DNA from 3 places in the Allobosea sp. P2_B12 genome. Region 3 is predicted to be linked to each of the others. Evidence: predicted binding sites of a transcription regulator. Region 3 holds the regulator's gene; each other region holds the start of a gene.
The links. The regulator PhoB, encoded in region 3, activates phosphate uptake and scavenging genes when phosphate is short. The targets are predictions, from matches to a motif close to TGTCATNNANCTGTCAT.
Positions count from the first base shown of each region.

Region 1 (7,300 bases), on a different contig from region 3:
AGAAGTAATAGCTCCCGCCGGCGACGCCGACTGCCAGCAGAACGATCAGCGGACGCACGGACAGCGCGCCCCGCAGCGAGGCTCTGTAGCCGCGCGACAGCCCGTTGAAGCCCGCCTCGAAGACATTGTAGAGCCAGCCATGCGAACTCTCGTGCTTGAGCAGCTTGGCGCACATCATCGGGGTCAGGGTGAGCGCGACGAAGCCCGAGACCAGCACAGCCCCGGCGAGCGTCAGCGCGAACTCGATGAAGAGCTTGCCCGTGCGGCCGGTCGAGAAGGCCATCGGAGCATAGACAGCAACCAGCGTCAGGGTCATCGCGATGACGGCAAAGGCGATTTCGTTGATGCCCTTGATCGCCGCTGCGTTGGCCTCCATCCCATCCTCGATATGGCGGTGGACGTTCTCGAGCACGACGATGGCATCGTCGACGACGAGACCGATCGCCAGCACCATGGAGAGCAGCGTCAGCGTGTTCACGGTGAAGCCCAGCGCATACATCAGCGCGAACGAACCGACGAGCGAGACCGGAATCGTGACCAGCGGGATCAGCGTCGCGCGGACCGAACGCAGGAAGATGAAGATGATCAGGACGACGAGCAGAACCGCCTCGATGATCGTGCTGTAGACGGCCTGGATCGAGCGGTCGATGAACACGGAGCTGTCGTAGGAGGTCGCGATGGTCATGCCATCGGGCAGATCCTCGATGATCTCCGGGAGCGCGGTGCGGATGCCGTTGGAGACGTCGAGCGGGTTGGCGGTCGCCTGCTTGACGATACCGATGGTCACGGAAGGATTGCCGGAGAACCAGGCGGCATTGCGCTCCGCCAGGGCACCGAGCTCGACCTTGGCGACGTCGCTCAGCTTCACGGGAAAGCCGCTGACATCCTTGACGACGATTTTTTGGAACTGCTCCGGCGTCGTCAGGCCCGTCTGCGAGAGGACCGTGAACTCGCGATTGTTGCTCTCGATGCGGCCGGATGGGATCTCGACGTTCTGGGCGCGAACCGCCGCCTCGATCTCCTGAACCGTGATGTTATAAGCCGACATCCGGGCCCGATCGAGCCAGATTCGCATCGCATAGCGCCGCTCGCCGCGGATCTGCACCTCGGCGACGCCGGTGATGTTCTGCACGCGGTCGGTGATGAAGCGGTCGGCGAAATCGGTCAGCTCGAGCGGGCTATGCCGCGAACTGACCAGGGACAGAAACAGGATCGGCTGGGCGTCCGCCTCGACCTTGGCGATGATCGGCTCTTCGATCTCCGTCGGCATGCGGCCGCGCACACGGCTGACGCGGTCGCGCACGTCGGAAGCCGCGACATCGGGATCGACATCCGGCCGGAAGCGGACGGAGATGAAGCTGCGTTCCTGGCGGCTGGTCGAGGAGATGATCTCGATGCCTTCGATGCCCGCGATCGAATTCTCGAGGACCTGGGTGACCTGGGTCTCGATGATCTCCGCGCTGGCGCCGGTGTAGTCCGTCCGCACCGAGACGATCGGCTCGTCGATGTTGGGGTATTCTCGCACCGTCAGCCGCGTATAGGACACCGCGCCGATCAGCAGGACGAGCAGGCTCAGCACCGTCGACAGGACGGGGCGACGAACGAAGAGTTCGAACAGGCTCATTGTTGGGCGCTCGTCGTCGCGCCGGGCAGCGCACTCGTCTGCACCGGAGCCTGCGCGTTCTTGATCGAGACGATCGAGCCGTCGCGCAGCCGCATCTGTCCGGAGCTGACGACGATCATCTGCGGCGTCAGGCCCTTGACGATCTCGACCTTGCCCGGCAGGCGCTTGCCGAGCACGACGGCAACGCGCTTCGCCTTGCCGTTCTCGACGATGTAGACGATCTTGCCGATGCCGTCGGGCACGACAGCCGATTCAGGGATGAGCATCGCGTTCTCGCGCCGGTCGACGACGATGGTGACACGGGCGAACAGACCCGGCTTCAGCACCAGATCGGCATTGGGAACGGTGGCCCGCAGCCTGATCGCACGACCGTTGACATCGACCACCGGATCGACGGCGAAGATCCGGCCCTGGAAGTCCCGGCCCGGGACGGCATCCACCTTGAGGCTGATCGATTGTCCCAGTTTGACCTGGGCGAGAAAGATTTCGGGAACACGGAAATCGACCTTGATCGGGTCGATATTGGTCAGCGTGATCAACGTCTTGCCGACGGAAACATAATCGCCGACGCTGACCGAGCGCAGGCCGACGACGCCGTTGAAGGGTGCCATCATCGCCGACTGGGCCAGCTTAGCCTGCGAGAGCTGCACGCGCGCCTCGGCGGAAGCGAGCTTTGCGGTCGCCTCATCCAATGCGACCTGAGTGCCGACGCCGCGCTGGCTGAGTGAGCGGTTCCGCTCGAACGTGTCCCTGGCCAGGTTGAGATCGGCCTGGAGCTGCTTCAGCTCCGCATCGAGGATGGCCGTATCCAGCTTGACCAGAAGCTGGCCCTTCTCGACGCGCTCACCCTCCTTGAAGCCGAGCGCGATGACGCGGCCAGCGATCTCGGGCGCGATCACGACGGACTCGTCGGCCGCCAGGGTGCCCAGCGCCTCGACCTCCTCATTGACCGTTGCGCGCTCTATTTTCGCGACCTCGACGGGGACGCCGGCAGCGCGCGGCGCCGGCACGGCAGCTTGCGCCGGGGCGCTTGTCTGCTTGAAATGGCGATAGCCGTAATAGCCACCGCCCGCCAGGCCGATGATCAGGAGCAGATAGACAAACCGCTTCATAGAACTGGACGCTCCGGAGTTGCTTGGGTACTTTAGACTGGACGGTCCAGTTTGATAAGGGGCTCGATGGGCGGCAACATGACAGTAACGGCCGCGGCAATTTCCGCGACAGCGGCGACGGATGCAAGACGCTTGCCGTCCGACAAGTCTCGTCGGGACAAGCATCGTGCGATCACGCAGGCCGCCTCTGACATGTTCCTTGCAGAAGGTTTCGATCGCGTCACCCTGGACCAGATCGCCCAGCGCGCTGGCGTCTCCAAGCAGACGATCTACAGCCACTTCGCCGACAAGGAAGCGCTGTTCAAGGCGATCTGCAGCGAACTCACTGAAAGGCTTACGATTCCGCTGCGTAAATCAGCGGCCGAAGGCGATCTCCGAAGCACGTTGACCCGGCTTGGCGAAGATGCGCTGGCGATGATGCTGCATCCTGCCTCGCTGGATCTCCACCGCCTCGTGATGAGCGCCGCCGTCCGCTTTCCGGAACTCGGCCATGTCGCCTACGAGGCCGGGGCCATGCGCATGATCAACGACCTTTCGACATTGCTGGTGCAGCGTTCACGAATCGGTGATGGCATTGCGAAGCCTGTCGATGATGAACGTGCGCGCATCCTGGCTGAGCAATTCATCGGCATGCTGCGCGGCTTCCATCAGGTTCGCGGCCTGTTGAGCATCAAGCCGGCGACCCTGTCCGGCCGCAGCGCCTATGTTCGCGCCTGCGTCGACCTTTTGCTGCGCGGCGCCTGAAGCAGGCCGCCGACTACGGCAGCGCGAGACCACAGGCCTGGTCTGTCACCGGCCTGTCATCTGCACTGGCTAGCTCTCCAGCATGAAACAGCATGAACCCGGCGGCAGCATGCTGCCTCGGGATCATATTCATGCTCGTCCCGCAAGCGAGAAGCCATCATGCTGCGCATCGAAGGCCTGACCAAGCGCTTTGGCGGAAATGCCGCCGTCGACAAGGTCACGCTCTCCATCCCAAAGGGCGAGATGGTCGGCATCATCGGCCGATCTGGAGCCGGCAAATCGACGCTGCTGCGCATGCTCAATCGCCTCGCCGATCCCAGCGAGGGCCGCATCGTTTCGGGCGACCGTGACGTCACCGCGCTCAAGGGGGCGGCGCTGCGGGGCTGGCGCCGCGACACGGCGATGATCTTCCAGCAGTTCAACCTCGTCGGCCGGCTCGACGTTTTGACCAACGTCCTGCTCGGCCGGCTGAACCACCGCTCCGCTGCGCTGACGCTGGTCAAGAGCTTTTCCCACGACGACAAGATCCGCGCTATCGCCGCGCTGGAACGGCTCGACATGGGCCATCTCCTGGCGCAGCGGGCCGAGACCCTGTCAGGTGGCCAGCAGCAGCGCGTCGCCATCGCGCGCGCGCTGGTTCAGGAGCCGCAGATCATCCTGGCCGACGAGCCGATCGCCTCGCTCGACCCGCGCAACACGCAGGTCGTGATGGACGCGCTCTTCCGGATCAACCGCGAGGACGGCATCACCGTCGTCTCGAACCTGCACCATCTCGATATCGCGTCGAAATACTGCGACCGCCTGATCGGCATGGCCGGCGGCAAGGTCGTCTTCGACGGCCCGCCTCACCAGCTCACCAGCGAGGTCGCGGCGAAGCTCTACGGCATCGAAGCCCGGGACGCCGGCGCCGAAGCGCTCGACCAGCTCGACGCCATCGCCAGCGAAGAAGCCCAGCGCGCCAAGCAGAACGTCGCCTGAAGCCCGTCCCCGGTCCGCCGGGGGCATTCGACACCACCAACGCCATCGCAACACCAGGAGCACACATGCTGACCCGTCGTCATACCCTGACGCTCGCCACTGCGGCCCTCGCCGCCTCGCTCGCGGCCCCGGCCTTCGCCCAGGACTGGAAGGCGAAATATCCCGAGATCGTCTTCGCCATCATTCCCGCCGAGAACGCCTCGGGCGTCGTCGAGCGCTACACCCCCTTCGTGAACTATCTCGCCAAGGAACTTGGCACCAAGGTCACGCTGCGCATTGCTAGCGACTATGCCGCCCTGATCGAGGGCCAGCGCGCCGGCAACATCCATATCGGCATGTACGGCCCCTCCTCCTTCGCCCGCGCGCTGATGACCGGCGCCAAGATCGACGCCTTCGCGATCGAGACCAATATCGACGGCACCAAGGGCTACTATTCGGTCTTCTATGTGAAGAAGGACTCTCCCTATCAGAAGATCGAAGACCTGAAGGGCAAGAACCTCGGCCTCGTCGATCCGAACTCGACCTCGGGCAACAACGTCCCACGCTTCGCGCTCGACGGCATGAAGATCGAGCCCGAGACCTATTTCGGCAAGGTCGTCTACACCGGCAGCCACGAGAACGCCGTCATCGCGCTCGGCCAAGGCACCGTCGACGTCGCCGCCAATTGGTGGAACGACGAGCAGGAATCAAACCTCCTGCGTATGGCCCGCAAGAACATGGTCAAGGCCGAGGATTTCCGGATCATCTACAAGTCCGAGCAGATCGTGAACTCCCCGATGGCCTATCTCACCGACCTGCCGACCGACATGAGGACGAAGATCAAGGACGCGGTGCTGAACCTTGCCACCAAGGACAAGGTCGCCTTCGACAAGATCTATGAAGGCAAGCAGGGCCCGCTCGTCGCCGTCGACAACAAGGCCTACGAGCCGATCATCGAGCTGAACAAGTTCGTCGATGCGCTCCGCAAGAAGAAGTCCTCGTAAGCTCTCGCCTCGCTTGCCGAACGCCGCGCGGGGAACCCCTCTCCTGTAAGGAGAGGGGCAGGGGTGAGGTGTAGGCCCCTGGACCAGCGAGGCGACAACCCAACGGCGGCTACGGTGAAGGTCACGGCCACGGTGTCCAGCGGGCCGACCCCTCACCCTGCCCTCTCCCTACGGGAGAGGGTTCCCCGCGCTCTATGCGGCAAGGGATTACGCATTTCATGACCCTCGCGATCGACCGCGACGACCCCGCCATTCGTGCCCATGCGGCGACCTATGCCGTCGCCATGGCGGCCAAGCGTCGCCAGACGCTGATCGGCGCGGCCGTGCTTGCGGTCCTCGTCTGGCTTGCGGCACTGGGCTCGGAGGTCGATCCCGGCAAGTTCATCGAGAACGCCTGGCGCTTCCCGAAATACATCATCGAGACCATGCCGGTCCTGCGCTGGAACAGCCTCAGTGCCGACATGGCCGAATGGTTCTGGGGCTGGAAGGGCTGGCTCAAGCTGCTCTGGCAGACCCTGTTGATCGCCTATACCGGCACGATCCTCGGCGCGGTCGGCGGTTTCCTGCTCTGTTTCGTCGCCGCCGCCAATCTCGGCCGATCGGGCTGGCTGCGGTTTTCCGCCAAGCGGTTCCTCGAATTCTGCCGCACCGTGCCGGAAATCGTCTTCGCGCTGATCTTCGTCATCGCCTTCGGGCTTGGGCCCCTGCCCGGCGTGCTCGCCATCGCGATCCACACCATGGGCGCCATGGGCAAGCTCTTCTCGGAAGTGGTCGAGAACATCGACATGAAGCCGGTCGACGGCCTGACCGCGACCGGCGCCGGCTGGTGGCAGACCATCCGCTTCGCAGTGGTGCCGCAGGTGCTGTCCAACTTCGCCAGCTACACGCTGCTGCGCTTCGAGATCAATGTGCGGGGCGCCTCGATCATGGGCTTCGTCGGCGCCGGCGGCATCGGCCAGGACCTGATCGAGGCCATCCGCAAATTCTACTTCACCGATGTCAGCGCCATCCTGCTGCTCATCATCGCCGCCGTGATGCTGATCGACTACGGCACTGAGCGTCTGCGCCATTCCCTCATCAGCCTGGAGCATGGCAAGTGAGCCTCGCCCTCTCCCCGGCCGATCAGGCCGCGCTCGTCGCGCGCCACCAGGCCGCCATCGACGGCTCGCTGAAGACGAAGCTGACCACGGTCGCCGTCGTCGCGGCCATGCTCGGCCTGTTCGCCTATGGCGTTAGCACCTTCGAGGTCACGCTCTGGCGCATCCTCTCCGGTTTTGGCAATCTCGGCACCTTCGTCGTGCTGATGCTGCCGCCCGATCCCGGCTCCTTCGCCCGTGCCATCATCTTCGTGAAGGCCCTGTTCGAGACGATCGCGATCGCCTTCCTCGGCACGATCCTGGCGGCGATCCTGGCCTTCCCGCTCGGCTTCATCGCGGCGCGCAACGTCGTCGCCAACAAGATCGTGCATTTCCTCGCTCGCCGCTCGCTCGACACGGTGCGCGGCGTCGATGCGCTGATCTGGGCGCTGATCTGGATCAACGTGGTGGGTCTCGGCCCCTTCGCCGGTATGCTGGCGATCATGACCAGCGATATCGGCGCCTTCGGCAAGCTCTATTCGGAGGCGATAGAATCCGCCGACCGCAAGCCGGTCGAGGGCGTCACCTCGCTCGGCGGCGGCAAGCTGCACGAGATCCGCTTCGGCCTAGTCCCGCAGGTGCTGCCGGTGATAGCGAGCCAGGTCCTCTACTACATCGAGTCGAACACCCGCTCCTCGACCATCATCGGCATCGTCGGCGCCGGCGGCATCGGGCTGTATCTGGCCGAGACCATCCGCACGCTCGAATGGCAGCAGGTCTCGT
Region 1 is NZ_JBFUDG010000010.1:100,706-108,005, forward strand. It holds gene AC1DYU_RS20885 (efflux RND transporter permease subunit) at 1-1,624, opposite strand, end outside; gene AC1DYU_RS20890 (efflux RND transporter periplasmic adaptor subunit) at 1,621-2,736, opposite strand; gene AC1DYU_RS20895 (TetR/AcrR family transcriptional regulator) at 2,803-3,480, shown strand; gene phnC (phosphonate ABC transporter ATP-binding protein) at 3,640-4,458, shown strand; gene phnD (phosphonate ABC transporter substrate-binding protein) at 4,524-5,441, shown strand; gene phnE (phosphonate ABC transporter, permease protein PhnE) at 5,660-6,541, shown strand; gene phnE (phosphonate ABC transporter, permease protein PhnE) at 6,538-7,300, shown strand, end outside.
Region 1: phnC (phosphonate ABC transporter ATP-binding protein) is a predicted target of PhoB. The motif match lies at 3,524-3,540, and genes of this name have one in related genera.

Region 2 (7,300 bases), on a different contig from region 3:
CATCACCTTCCTGGCGACACGGCTGCGCTTCGGCCGCTATGTCTTCGCCATCGGCGGCAACCCGGAAGCGGCTCAGTTGTCGGGCGTCAACACCCGCAAGGTGGTGATGCTGGTCTATGGGCTGATGGGCGCGCTCGTCGGCATCTCCGCCTGCATCGCCACGGCGCGGCTGAACGCGGCGACGAACTCCGCCGGCGCGCTTGACGAGCTTTACGTCATCGCCGCCGCGGTGATCGGCGGCACCTCGCTCGCCGGCGGGGTCGGCACGATCGCGGGCGCGATGCTGGGAGCGCTGGTAATGCAGTCGCTGCAATCGGGCATGGTGCTGATCGGCGTCGACACGCCGCTGCAGAACATCGTCGTCGGCCTCGTGCTGGTGATCGCGGTCTGGCTCGACGGCCTCTATCGCAAGCGGCTGGGGTGAGCGCCATGGATATCACCAGCCCCCTCGTCGAGATGCGCGACATCTCGATCGCCTTCGGCGGCATCAAGGCGGTCGATGCGGTTAGCGTCGATCTTCATCCCGGCGAGGTCGTCGGCCTGCTCGGCCATAACGGCGCCGGCAAATCGACCTTGATCAAGATCCTGTCCGGGGCCTACCGGGCCGATTCCGGCGAGATCCGGGTCAATGGCGAACCGGTCTCGATCGGCAGTCCGCGCGACGCCAAGCGCCACGGCATCGAGACGATCTACCAGACGCTGGCGCTCGCCGACAATGTCGACGCCGCCGCCAACATCTTCCTCGGGCGCGAATTGCTGACGCCCTGGCGAACCCTCGACGATTCGACGATGGAGGCCGAGACCCGCAAGGTGATGGGCCGGCTCAACCCGCATTTCCGCCGCTTCAAGGAGCCGGTCAAGGCGCTCTCGGGCGGCCAGCGCCAGTCGGTCGCGATCGCACGGGCGATCTATTTCAATGCCCGCGTGCTGATTATGGACGAGCCCACGGCGGCGCTCGGCCCGGCCGAGACGAGACAGGTGGCCGAACTCATCCTCGAGCTCAAGCGCCAGGGCATCGGCATCTTCCTGATCAGCCACGATTTGCACGACGTCTTCGACCTCGCCGACCGCGTCAGCGTGATGAAGAACGGCCGCGTCGTCGGCACTGCCCGGATGGGCGACGTCACCCAGGACGAGGTCCTGGGCATGATCATCTCGGGCAAATGCCCGGCCGGGGCGGTGCCCGGGCCGGGAGCGCTCAGAAGCTGAGCAAGAGAGGCGCGGGGAACCCCTCTCCTGTAAGGAGAGGGGCAGGGGTGAGGTGTCGGCCCCTCGACCAGTAAGACGCGGACTGGCAAAGCTGCGGTGAGGTCTCGGCCACAGCGTCAAACGGCCGACCCCTCACCCTGCCCTCTCCCTATGGGAGAGGGTTCTTCGTCGAGGCTCCCGCGTCCAACGTCTCGCGCCTCACTTCGCGTCGAGCAGTTCCTTCACCGAGAGCAGCACCAGCTCGTTGTCGTCGGCCTTCTTCGGGTCGCGCGAGGAGGAGAAGGGCAGGTTGTTGTCGTTGCCGACGACGATGACGCCGTTGGCGCGATCGACGACATCAACGTTCTCGATGGTGAAGAACGGGAAGGGCAGCACGCCGTCGATGGCGCCCTGCTTGGCCTTCTTGTCGGGGTCGGCGATCTTCATCAGGTCGATGAAGCCGATCTTGCGAACCGACTTGCCGACATTGGCGTCGGTCATCTCTATCTTCACGATGCGCTTGAACTTGGCGAGGTCGTGGAAGCAGTCCGGGCCGCGGCTTCCCGGAGCGCAGGCCTTGTCACCTGTGCCTTCGCCGTTATCGCGTTCGATGATCAGCGCGGTAGTTCCGTCGATCATGTTGAAGTCGCCGATGGCGTTGACCTTGTCCTCGAGCGGGAAGAACCAGGAGCGGCCGGTCCACTTCTCGGCGGCGACATCGAATTCCAGGATGCGCAGCGCGTCCTTGCCGTCGACCTGCTCATTGGCCTTGGCTTCGGTGTTCCAGAGCGGGCCTTCCAGCAGCGGGTAGAGGAAGCGGCTATCCGGCGACTGGGCCATGCCCTCATAGCCCTTCGAGCGGCGGGCGGTGAACGGCACCGGCAGGGCCGCATCCGGCGCGCCCGGCGTGGTCACGGCGTAATGATCGGGCGAGCGCACCGGCTTGCCGTCGACCGTGGTTTCGAACACCGCCTCGACCTTGCCGGTCGCATCGACGCGAATGAGATAGGGCCCGAACTCGTCGCCGATCCAGAACTTGCCGCCGATCGGCTGGATCGATTCCGGGTCGAAATCCGAACCGGTCAGGTAGCGCTTCTCGGTGCCTTCATTGGCGATGCGGAACGGCACCTTCTTGTCGGGGTCGTGCAGGAAGGTGGTGGCGAGGCGCTCGATCTGGCCCCCCGCGAAATCGGCCTTGATCCGGTGGAAGAACAGCATCGCATCGGGCGAGTTCGCCTTGGCGCCGAAGCCGTTGTCGGTCAGCACCAGGAACTCGCCATTGCCGAGCGAACGGATGCCGGAAAAGCCCTGGACCGGCTGGCCCTGGAACGGCGTCGAGAGACCGGTCGGGCGGCCGCTCGAGGTGCCCATGACGGTGCCGACCGCGTCGGTGCGCTTGCCCGGCGTCATGAACTTGCCGGAGATCTTGAGATCGGCCGGGGCGTCGATGGGAGCCGCGACCATGGTGTTGGCCGGCAGCAGCGCATGGCCGAGCAGCTTGGCCGGGAACTCCTTTTGCGCGTCCTGCGCGCCGGCAAGGATGGTCGAGGAGAGCAGCATGGCTGCGATCAGGGAAAGGCGCATGGAACGCTCCGGGCTGAAGGGGATCATCACCCCGCTCGATTGGCGGTGCCGGATTTCAGAACGAAGACGGGCAGGTGACAGTCGGATGACGATCCGGTCCAAGCGTGGGCCATGGCGCAATCTGGATGGGAACGGTCGCCGAAAGCAGGCATGGCCGTCACGATCGCGCCGGCATCGCGTGTCATTGAAGCCGTCATTCCCGAACACCAACGAGGTCAACACCGATGGCATCCCTTCCTGCGCTGGCTCCCGGACATGTTGCGGTCGTCACCGGAGGCGCTTCCGGCATCGGGCTGGCGGCCGCCCGCGTTTTCGCCGCGCGCGGCATGAGCGTCGTCCTCGTCGATCGCAACGAGGCCGCGCTCGCTGCCGCGGCAGCCGAACTGCAGGGCTCCGCCGGCACGGTGTTGGAGCGGGCGGTCGATGTCGCCGATCGCACCGCCGTCGAGGCATTGCGCGATCAGGTGATCAAGCGCTTCGGCGCCGTCCATGTCCTGATGAACAATGCCGGCATCCAGCCCGGCGGCACTATCTTCGGCCCATTGGACGACTGGCAGCGGGTTCTGGCCGTCAATCTCTGGGGCGTGATCCATGGCTGCCAGGTCTTCGCCCCGGCGATGCTGGAGGGCGGTCAGCCCGGCTTGATCATCAACACCGGCTCGAAGCAGGGCATCACCACCCCGCCCGGAAACCCCGCCTACAACATCTCCAAGGCCGGGGTGAAGGTCTTCACCGAGGCGCTGCAGCACGAATTGCGTGGACGCGAAGGCCACCAGCTCTCCGCCCATCTGCTGATCCCCGGCTTCGTCTTCACCGGGCTGACGGCGCGGGGCCGCACCGAGAAGCCGGCCGGCGCCTGGACACCGGAACAGACCGTCGATTTCATGCTGGAACGCCTCGCCGCCTGCGATTTCTACATCCTTTGCCCGGATGGGGAGACGACGCGTGATCTGGACGAGAAGCGCATGGCCTGGGCGATGGGCGACATCATCGAGAACCGCCCGCCGCTGTCACGCTGGCATCCCGATCACGGCGAGGCCTTCAAGGCGTTTTTGGAGGTCTAGCGCCTGCTTCATTCGGGTGGAAACACCTCGTCATCCCGGACAAGCGGCGAAGCCGCGCAGCTCCGGGATCCATCGTAAGGCACCGTCGTACTCTATGATGGATCCCGGCGCTCCGCTTCGCTACGGCCGGGATGACGAGGTGTTTCCGTACAAAATCGGCACGGTCTAGCGAGCGCTCCGCTCAATAGCCCCGCGCGGGATCGACGACGTGCTCCAGCGGCTCACCGGCCTCCAGCCGCCGGATCTGGGCCGAGATCAGCGTGGCGATGGCTTCGGGCTCCGACATCGCCGCATTATGCGGCGTCACCGTCACTGCCGGATGCGTCCAAAGCCGTGACTCAGCCGGCAAAGGCTCGGTCTCGAACACGTCGAGCGTCGCGCCCTTCAGCGTCCCGGCGTCGAGCGCGGCGAGGATGTCGGCCTCGACCTGAAGTCCGCCGCGCCCGGCATTGACCAGGAACGGCCCACCGAGGCGCCCGTCTTGCGCGAGGCCGGCGAGCAGCGTGGCGTTGATCGTGCCGCGCGTCTCGGGCGTCAGCGGCAACAGGCTGACCAGGATGTCGGTGCGGGCGAGGAAGGGCGCCATCCCCTCGGTGCCCGAGAAGGTCGCCAGCCCCTCGATGGCCTTCGGCGACCGGCTCCAGCCGGCGACGTCGAAGCCCATCACCTTGAGCTTGTGGACGGCGTCCTGGCCGAGTTCGCCCAGCCCCATCACGCCGACGCGCACCGAGCGCGCCGCCGGCTGGTTGCGGTCGTCGTCCCAGCTCTTCTGCGGCTGCTGCGCGTCGTAGCGGCGCTGCTGGCGCAGGATCATCAGGCAATGCAGCACGATGTATTCGCTCATCCGCGTCGTCAGGTCGGGGTCGACCACGCGCGCGATTGGCGCATCCGGCAGGCGCGTATCGGCGAAGAGATGATCGACGCCGGCGCCGAGCGAGAACACCGCCGCCAGATTGGGCAAACCGGCGAGGCTGCCCTCCGGATGCTTCCAGCTCGCGACGTAATGCACCGAGCGCCGATCGAAGGGTTCTCCGAGCGTCACGATCGGCATGTCCGGCAGCAGCGCCTGGAAGCGCGCGCGCCAATCCTCGACATGCCAGCCGGTCATTGCCAGAAGCAGGCTCATGCGTGCGAACTCTCCGTGATCCGTTCCGCGATCAGGCGACCGCGCTGTGGCATACCCTCTCCCAGGCGATAGGCATCGCGCAAGCGGGCCTCCGCCCGGGCAAACCCGGCCTCGTCGCGGGCGTGGACGGTGCCGAGCGGGCGGTCGGGCCCGACCGCGGCGCCGAGTTCCGCGAGTTCGACGATGCCGACGGCATGGTCGATCGCATCCTGCGGCCGCGTCCGCCCGCCGCCGAGCGCCACCACGGCCTGGCCGACGCCGCGCGTGTCGATGGCCTGGACCGTGCCGGCCGACGCGGCGAAGACCGGCCGCGCGATCGGCGCGGCGGCGAGATGCGTCTCCGGCCGCTCCAGCAGGTCGGCCGGTCCGCCCAGCGCGGCGATCATCTTCGCGAAACGTTCGGCCGCGGCCCCGCTGGCGAAGGCGGCTTCGATCTTCGCCCTCGCCTCGTCGATATCGGCGGCGAGCCGTCCGAGCAGCAGCATCTCGGCGGCCAGCGCGACCGTGACCTCATGGAAGCGCGGCTCGCGCCGCTTCCCGGTCAGGTGGTCGAGCGCGTAGGCGACTTCGAGCGCGTTGCCGGCGGCGCTCGCCAGCGGCTCGTCCATGTCGGTCATCAGCGCCGTCGTCGGCAGGCCGGCGCCATTGGCGACGCCGACCAGCGCATCGGCCAGAGCGCGGGCCTTGGCATAATCCGGCAGGAAGGCGCCGGAGCCGTATTTCACATCCATCGCCAGCCCGTGCAGCCCGGCCGCGAGCTTCTTCGACAGGATCGAGGAGGTCAAAAGCGGGATCGTCTCGACCGTCGCGGTGACGTCGCGGATCGCGTAGAGCCGCTTGTCGGCGGGCGCGAGATCGGCGGTCTGGCCGATGATGGCGCAGCCCTCAGTCCGCACCACCTTGCGGAACAGGTCGTTGTCGGGCTGCGTCACATAGCCCGGCACGGAATCGAGCTTGTCGAGCGTGCCGCCGGTATGGCCGAGCCCGCGCCCCGAGATCATCGGTACATAGCCGCCACAGGCAGCAACCGCTGCCGCCAGCGGCAGGCTGACAGTGTCGCCGACGCCGCCGGTCGAATGCTTGTCGAGCGCCGGTCCCGGCAGGTCGTCCCAGTTCAGCACCGTGCCGGAATCACGCATCGACAGCGTCAGCGCGACGCGCTCCTTCACGGTCATGTCGCGGAAGAACACCGCCATGGCGAAGGCCGCTGCCTGACCCTCGCTGACGGAGCCATCGGCGATGCCGGCGACGATCTGGCGGATATCGGCATCGGGCAATTCGCCGCCGTCGCGCTTGGCGGCGATGATTTCCTGCGTCAGCTTCATCTCAATAACGTCCGCTTGCCTGTTCCGCCGTACCGCCTGCGATCACATCGGCCAGCACCTGATGCAACCCGCTCGCGCCGAAGCGGAAGGTTTCAGGCTTGGCCCAGCCCGGCCCCATGATCTCGTCGGCGAGCGCGAGATAGCCGGCTGCGTCGGCCAGCGTGCGGATGCCGCCCGATGGTTTCAAGCCGACGGTACGCCCCGCCGCCGCGATGACGTTCAGCATCGTCCGCGCCGCCGGCAGGCTCGCCGAATGCGTGGTCTTGCCGGTCGAGGTCTTGATGAAATCGGCGCCGGCCGAGATGGCGAGTTCCGAGGCTGCGTGGACATGGTCGAGATCGGGATACTCGCCGGTTTCGAGGATGACCTTGAGCGTCTTGGCCCCGCAGCTTTGCTTGATCCGCTCGACCATCTCACGCGCGCTCTCGCGGTCGCCCTGCAGGAAAGCTCGCCAGGGCAGGACGAGGTCGATTTCGTCGGCACCCGCAGCGAGCGCGGCCTGCGTCTCATCCGTGACCGCGGCGACATCCGCGCCGCCCGCGGGGAAGTTGACCACCGTGGCGATGCGCAGGGAGGTTCCGAGCGCAGAGTCTTGCAGCGCTTCTCGCGCCGCGCCGATGAAGCGCGACCAGATGCAGATCGCGGCGACCGGTACCGGTCCACCGACCGCGCGCTGGCACAGCGCCCGCACGCTGGCCGTGCTGGAATCCTCCGCGAGATCGGTGAGATCGAGCAGCGCGAGCGCGCGCTTTGCCAGCAGAATGTCCGACATGCCTAGAGCTCCGACAGGAAGGCGCGCAGAAGTCGGCGCAACCCCGTTGTGGCGCCCGTGGCGACGTCGCGCGTCTCGCTGTGGCTGGGCGTGCCGCCGAGCAGGCCGGCGCCCATATTGGTGATGACCGAGACGGCGGCGACACGGATGCCGAAGCGCCGCGCCAAGATCACCTCCGGCACCGTCGACATGCCGACCAGATCCGCGCCCAGCAACTTGGCCATCCTGATCTCGGCCGGAG
Region 2 is NZ_JBFUDG010000005.1:48,424-55,723, forward strand. It holds gene AC1DYU_RS13940 (sugar ABC transporter permease) at 1-424, shown strand, start outside; gene AC1DYU_RS13945 (ATP-binding cassette domain-containing protein) at 430-1,209, shown strand; gene AC1DYU_RS13950 (esterase-like activity of phytase family protein) at 1,408-2,772, opposite strand; gene AC1DYU_RS13955 (SDR family NAD(P)-dependent oxidoreductase) at 2,997-3,836, shown strand; gene AC1DYU_RS13960 (2-hydroxyacid dehydrogenase) at 4,018-4,962, opposite strand; gene deoA (thymidine phosphorylase) at 4,959-6,287, opposite strand; gene deoC (deoxyribose-phosphate aldolase) at 6,289-7,059, opposite strand; gene AC1DYU_RS13975 (purine-nucleoside phosphorylase) at 7,062-7,300, opposite strand, start outside.
Region 2: AC1DYU_RS13950 (esterase-like activity of phytase family protein) is a predicted target of PhoB. The motif match lies at 2,847-2,863, and genes of this name have one in related genera.

Region 3 (7,300 bases):
CCAGTCGCGGCCGGCATCGCCGCCCCAGAGCAGCCAGGCGATGTAGCCGGCCGAGGGGTTCTCCTTGTCGCCGAAGCCCTGTGCCTGCCTGTCGACGGCGTGGCGGGCGAAATAGCTGGTCATGCGCAGGATCGTGTCCTCGCTCAACGGCTTGCGGGCGCGCAGGTCGCGAGCCCGTGCAACGCCGATCATGGTGCCGCCGCGGCTGAAGTCCTGGCGCAGGCGCAGGCCCTTCTCGGCATTGGCCGCGACCGCCAGCGGCGGCGTCAGATCGATATGCTGGCTCATGACGAGGCCTCGTTCGCCAGAACCTCCACTTCGCTATGGGATTTGAGCGCATAGCCGCCATGGGGCTGGGTCACGAGATAGCCTCTTGTAACGCTGTCGTCATGCCACTGGTCCGTGCGTGTTTCTCCTGGACCAACGCCGAAACCGGGCTCCGGTTCGCCGGATGTGATGTGAGGGGTGCATGAGGCCAGCGGTAAGGCGGAAGTGGGACGCGGGAACCTCAACGAAGAACCCTCTCCTGTAAGGAGAGGGCAGGGTGAGGTGTCGGCCCTTGGACCAGCAGCGTTGAACAGTGCCGCGGTCAGCTCACGGCTGCGGTGTCGAGGGGCCGACCCCTCACCCCTGCCCCTCTCCCTACGGGAGAGGGGTTCCCCGCGCTTCGCTTCGGACCGCCCTGGGTCGTCACCGGGACGCCAACCATGCCTCCATCCCGGCCGCCGCCGCGATGCCGGTCGCAAAGCAGCCCTGCAGCAGATAGCCGCCGGTCGGCGCCTCCCAGTCCAGCATCTCGCCGGCGACGAAGACGCCGGGCAGGCGCTTCAGCATGAACCCATCATCGACCTCGGCGGCCGCGATGCCGCCGGCCGTCGAGATCGCGCGGTCGATCGGCATCAGGCCGGTGAGTCGCAGGGGCGTGGATTTGATCGCCGCCGCCAGCGCGGCAGGCGCCTCATTGAGCCGCCCCCCGGCACCATCGCGCAGCACGGCGACGGCTGCCGGAGACAATCCCGCCTTGCGCAGATGGTTGCTCAGCGTCTCGCCCTTGCGGCGCTTGCCGAGCTTCTCGGTCAGCCGCGCGAGGTCGAGATCCGGCCGCAGATCGATCGCGATCTCGGCAAAGCCCTCGCGGGCGATCGCCTCGCGCAGCGGCCCCGACAGCGCATAGATCGCGCCGCCCTCGATGCCATCAGCGTCGATCATCGCCTCGCCCGCCACCTCCTGGCCGCCGAATCGGATGATGATGCGCTTCAACGGCGCGCCCGCGAAACGCTCGCGCAAGGTCGCCGACCAGGCGACGGCAAAGCCGCCATTGGCGGGGCGCAGCGGCGTGATCACGACACCCTTCGCCGCCAGCAGCGAAACCCAGCCGCCATCGGACCCCAGCCTTGGCCAACTCGCGCCACCCAGCGCCAGCAGCGTCGCATCGGGTGTGAGCGCGACAGTCTCGCCATCGCCCGTCCTGAAGCTCAGCGCCCCATCCGCCGTCCAGCCCGTCCAGAAGCGCCCGGATTCGAGCTTCACCCCAAGACCGTCCAGCCATCGCAGCCAGGAGCGCAAAAGCGGCGAGGCCTTCATCGCCTTGGGAAAGACGCGCCCGCTCGAGCCGACGAAGCTCTCGGCGCCCAGCCCGTCGGCCCAGTCACGCAGCATCTGAGGCGGAAAGGCCTGGATCGCCGGTTCGAGCCAGTCCCGCGCCGCGCCATAACGCGGCAGGAAGCCCTCGAGCGCTTCGGAATGGGTGAGGTTCAACCCCCCGCGCCCCGCCAGCAGGAATTTCCGTGCCGGCGTCGGCATCCGCTCATGGATGGTGACGCGGTGGCCGGCCTCCGCCAGCCGTTCCGCCGCGATCAACCCGGCCGGGCCTGCTCCGATGATGGCGATGTCTTTGGTTTGCATGCGGCGGGCTTGCGCCGTCGGACGCTGCGGGTCAAGCGAGGTCGGCCGAGGCGGTCAAGCGATCAGATATCAATCAAACGCGCCGTCATCCCGGGCGGAGCGAAGCGCAGACCCGGGATCCATGCCTGGACCTGCTGAAATGGCGTTCCGGCATGGATCCCGGATCGGCGCGGCTTCGCCGCTTGTCCGGGATGACGGCGCGGATGTGAGACGGGTCGAAAGCCAGTCACGCCCGCGCAAAGGTCTCGTCGAAGGCGTAGCCGGCGCCGCGCACGGTGCGCAGGGGGTCCTTGGCGTCGCCCGGCGTGATCGCCTTGCGCAGGCGCCCGACATGGACGTCCACGGTGCGCTCGTCGATATAGACGTCGCGACCCCAGACCGCGTCGAGAAGCTGGGCGCGGGAATAGACCCGGCCCGGCGCCTGCATCAGGAATTCGAGCAGGCGGAACTCGGTCGGGCCGAGATGCAGTTCGAAGCCCGAGCGGCGCACGCGCCGCGTGGTCCGGTCCAGTTCGAGATCGCCGGCCGTCAAAAGTCCCGCGACGTGGCCGGGCTTGGCCCGGCGCAGCAGCGCCTGAATGCGCGCGATCAGCTCGGGCAGCGAGAACGGCTTGACGACATAGTCGTCGGCGCCGGTGGCCAGGCCGCGCACGCGCTCGGTCTCCTCGCCGCGCGCGGTCAGCATGATGATCGGCACGCGCTCGGTGTCGCGGCGCGCCCGCAGGCGGCGGCAGAGCTCGATGCCCGACAGCCCCGGCAGCATCCAGTCGAGCAGCACGAGATCGGGCGTGTTGTCACGCAGGTGCAGCTCGGCATCGTCGCCGCGCGCGACCGAGTCGACCTCGAAGCCCTCGGCCTCGAGATTGTAGCGCAGGAGCAGGGTCAGCGGCTCCTCGTCCTCGACGATCAGGATGCGGGCGGGCATGGCGCGGTTCCGTTCTGGGCAGTCGGCGTCTTGGCAGCCAGTCGACACATTCCGTCATGCTCGCCCTTGTGGCGAGCATCCACGTCTTGAACACCGCTCTCGGCGAGCGAAGGCGTGGATGGTCGGGACAAGCCCGACCAAGACGGGAAAGGCGATGGCGCCCTCATCGATCAGCTCCCCGTCACCGCCTCGACGTTGATGTCGGTGGTGTCGAGCTTGGGACGGTTGAGGTCGAGCGATTCGCCGGTGACGAGATAGTGGATCGTCTCGGCGATGTTGGTGGTGTGGTCGCCGATGCGCTCGATGTTCTTGGCGCAGAACAGGAGATGCGTGCAGAAGGTGATGTTGCGCGGATCTTCCATCATATAGGTCAGGAGCTCGCGGAACAGCGAGGTGTAGAGCGCGTCGATCTCGCCGTCGCGATGCCAGACCTCCAGCGCCTTCTGCTCATTGGCCGAGGCATAGGCGTCGAGCACGTCCTTGAGCTGAGCCTGGACCAGGCGGCTCATATGCTCCAGCCCGACGACAGCGCGATGCGGCGGCGAGAACTGGCCTGAGATCGCGACCGCGCGCTTGGCGATGTTCTTGGCGAGATCGCCGACGCGCTCGATGTCGGAGGCGATGCGGATCGCCGAGATCAGCTCGCGCAGATCGTTGGCGAGCGGCTGGCGCCGCGCGATGGTCAGCACCGCGCGCTCCTCGACATCGCGCTGCAGGTTGTCCAGGCGCTGGTCGGCCGAGATCACCTTCTGGGCGAGCGTGGTGTCGCGGCGCACCAGCGCCACGGTGGAATCGCCGAGCATGCGCTCGGACATGCCGCCCATCTCGGCGAGGCTGCGGCGTATGCCTTCGAGTTCGGCGTCGTAGGAGCGGACGATATGGTCGGTCATCGGCGTTTGTCCCTGTGCAGCGCGTGCGAGTCAGCCGAAACGGCCGGTGACGTAGTCCTGCGTCTGCTTCTTGCTCGGGTTCATGAAGATGTTGTTGGTCGCGGCGAACTCGATCACCTCGCCGAGATACATGAAGGCGGTGTACTGCGAGATGCGCGCCGCCTGCTGCATGTTGTGCGTCACGATGACGATGGTGAAATCGGTCTTGAGCTGCTCCAGCAGATCCTCGATCTTGCCGGTCGAGATCGGGTCGAGCGCCGAGGTCGGCTCGTCGAACAGGATGACCTCGGGCTTCTGCGCGATGGTGCGCGCGATGCAGAGGCGCTGCTGCTGGCCGCCCGACAGGCCCATGCCCGAGGCCTTGAGCTTGTCCTTGACCTCGTCCCACAGCGCGGCGCGGCGCAGCGCGCCCTCGATGCGGTCGTCGAGCTCGGATTTCGGCGGCTTCTCGTAGAGGCGGATGCCGAAGGCGACGTTGTCGTAGATCGACATCGGGAAGGGCGTCGGCTTCTGGAAGACCATGCCGATGCGCGAACGCAGCTCGTTCACGTCGATGTCGTTGGAGATGACGTTGCGCCCGTCGAGCAGCACCTCGCCGGTCGCCTTCTGCTCGGGATAGAGCGAGTAGATCCGGTTGAAGATGCGCAGCAACGTCGACTTGCCGCAGCCCGAGGGGCCGATCAGCGCCGTGACGTGGCGGTCGCGGAAGTCGAGGTTGATGTTCTTCAGCGCCTTGTGCTCGCCGTAGTAGAAATCGAGGTTCTTCACCGCGATCCGCACGGGGGCATCGGCGTCGAGCGATTGCGGGCTCAGTTCCAGGGTCGAAAGCATCGAAGGGTTCCTTCGGATCGGACGCGACGAATGTCGGAAGCGACGTAAATTACTTGGAGCCGCGCACGATGCGGCGGGCGATGAGCGAGAGCACCAGGATCGACATGGTGATGATCAGCGAACCAGCCCAGGCGAGCTGCTGCCAGTTCTCGTAAGGGGCCGAGGCGAACTGGTAAATCGTCACCGGCAGGTTCGAGACGCCGCCCTTGAGAGTGGGCGAGAACCAGAAATTGTTGTTCAGCGCGGTGAAGATCAGCGGCGCGGTTTCGCCGGCGATGCGGGCGAGCGCCAGCAGGATGCCGGTGACCATCCCGGACTTCGCCGCCCGCCAAGTGATCGAGGTGATCACCACCGAAGGCGGCGCGCCGAGCGCCGAGCCGGCCTCGCGCAGCGGTCCGGGAACCAGCCGCAGCATGTCCTCGGTGGTCCGCACGATGACCGGGATCGCGATGATGCCGAGCGCCACGCCGCCGGCCCAGCCGGAATAGCCGCCCAGCGGCTCGACCATGATGACGTAGACGAACAGGCCGATCAGGATCGACGGCGCCGAAAGCAGGATGTCGTTGATGAAGCGGATCAGGTCGGCGAGCTTCGAGCCCTTGCCGTATTCGGCGAGATAGGTTCCCGCCAGAACGCCGATCGGCGTCGCCACGACGATGCCCAGGAAGGTCAGCACGATCGAGCCGACGATGGCGTTGGCGAGACCGCCGCCTTCCGAACCGGGGCCGGGCGTGACCTGGGTGAAGGTTGCGACGGAGAGTCCGCCGATGCCCTTCACGATCAACATGCCGAGAATCCAGAACAGCACGAAGATCGCCATGAAGGTAAAGCCGGCAGCGATGACGCGCATCAGCTTGTCGGCGGTCCGGCGCGACTGGCGGACACGCCCCCATTCGGCATGGGGCAGGGCGCGGACGGTGGAGGGTGTCGTCAGGCTCATGACCAGCTCGCTCAGTAGGCTTTGACGCGCGACACGAGAATGCGCGCAATGACGAGGACGACGAAGGTGACGAAGAACAGGATGCAGCCGAGCGCAATCAGGGCGTTGAGCTGCAGGCCCATGGCCTCGTTGAACTCATTGGCGATGCGCGAGGCGATCGTCGAGCCCGGATCCATGATCGAGGCCGAGAGCCGGTTGGCGTTGCCGACGACGAAGGTCACCGCCATCGTCTCGCCGAGCGCGCGCCCGAGGCCGAGCATGATCGCGCCGATGATCGAGACGCCGGCCTGCGGCACCAGCACATGGCGCACCACCTCCCAGGTCGTCGCCCCGATGCCATAGGCGCTCTCGCGCAGAACGGAGGGGATCTGGTCGAGCATGTCGCGGGTGATCGAGGCGATGAAGGGGATGATCATGAAGGCCAGGATGATGCCGGCCGTCAGGATGCCCAGGCCCGAAGGCGAGCGCGAGTACAACACCGTGCCGACGATCGGGAGACCCTCGACGATGTTCGAGAGCGGGATCTGCACGTAGGCAGCAAACAGCGGCACGAAGACGAACAGGCCCCACATGCCGTAGATGATCGAGGGCACGGCCGCGAGAAGCTCGATGGCGGTGGAGACCGGCTGCTTGAACCAGGGCGGGGCGAGCTGCGTCAGGTAGACGGCGATACCCAGCGAGAGCGGCACGCCGATGACCAGCGCCAGGAAGGCGGTCGAAAGGGTGCCGACGATGGCGGGCCAGGCGCCGTACTGGTCGTTCTGGGTGTCCCAGACGCTAGAGGTGATGAAGCCGATGCCCATCTCGCGGAATGCCGGCCAGCCGCCGATGACCATCGAGAGCATGATGCCTGCGAGCAGGACGAGGACGAACAGCGCCGACAGGAAACTGGCGTTCTTGAAGATGATGTCGAAGGTGCCCTTGGGCGTCTTCCGCTGGGGCGCAGCGCCGGGAACGGTCATGTGGTCAGTCACGGCGGTCATCCAAAGGCTCCGGTGCGAAAGGCGCGCCCGTCATTTTCCGGGCGGAGCGGAGCGCAGGCCCGAATGGCTCGGGCCTGCGCGTCCTTGTTTCCGAGATGGCCGGGCCAGGCCCGACCATGACGACCATCCTCAGAAAATCGGCTTGCCAGCCGGGTCGGTGACGCCCTTCCAGGCGTTGCGGACCTGATCCTTGACGCCGGCCGGGAGCGGCACGTAGTCGAGGTCGAGAGCGAGCTTGTCGCCGTTTTTGAAGGCCCAGTCGACGAACTTCAGCGCGGCCTGCACCTCTTCCGGCTTCTCCGGCTTGGCGTGGACGAGCAGGAAGGTCGCGGCCGTGATCGGCCAGGCCTCGGCGCCCTTCTGGTTGTTCAGCGAGATGCCGAAACCGGGAGCCTCGTTCCAGTTGGCGTTGGCAGCAGCGGCCTGGAAGGCCTTGTCGTCCGGAGCCGGGTAGTTGCCGTCGGCGTTCTGGATCAAGGCGAAGTTCAGCTTGTTCTGCTTGGCGTAGGCGTATTCGACATAGCCGATCGAGTTGGCGACCTGCTTGACCGAGGCCGAGACGCCCTCATTGCCCTTGCCACCGATGCCGACAGCCCACTGGACCGACTGGTTGGCGCCGACCTTGGACTTCCACTCAGCCGAAACCTTGGAGAGGTAGTCGGTGAAGACATAGGTCGTGCCCGATCCGTCCGAACGGTAGACGGGGTTGATGTTGGCGTCGGGCAGGGTCACGCCGGCATTGAGCGCGACGATCTTGGGGTCGTTCCACTTCTTGATCTCGCCCATGTAGATGCCGGCGATGATCGGGCCGGTCAGCTTGAGCTTG
Region 3 is NZ_JBFUDG010000009.1:162,990-170,289, reverse strand. It holds gene AC1DYU_RS20360 (hypothetical protein) at 1-288, opposite strand, end outside; gene AC1DYU_RS20355 (TIGR03862 family flavoprotein) at 691-1,905, opposite strand; gene phoB (phosphate regulon transcriptional regulator PhoB) at 2,132-2,830, opposite strand; gene phoU (phosphate signaling complex protein PhoU) at 3,001-3,720, opposite strand; gene pstB (phosphate ABC transporter ATP-binding protein PstB) at 3,751-4,551, opposite strand; gene pstA (phosphate ABC transporter permease PstA) at 4,601-5,491, opposite strand; gene pstC (phosphate ABC transporter permease subunit PstC) at 5,503-6,474, opposite strand; gene pstS (phosphate ABC transporter substrate-binding protein PstS) at 6,604-7,300, opposite strand, start outside.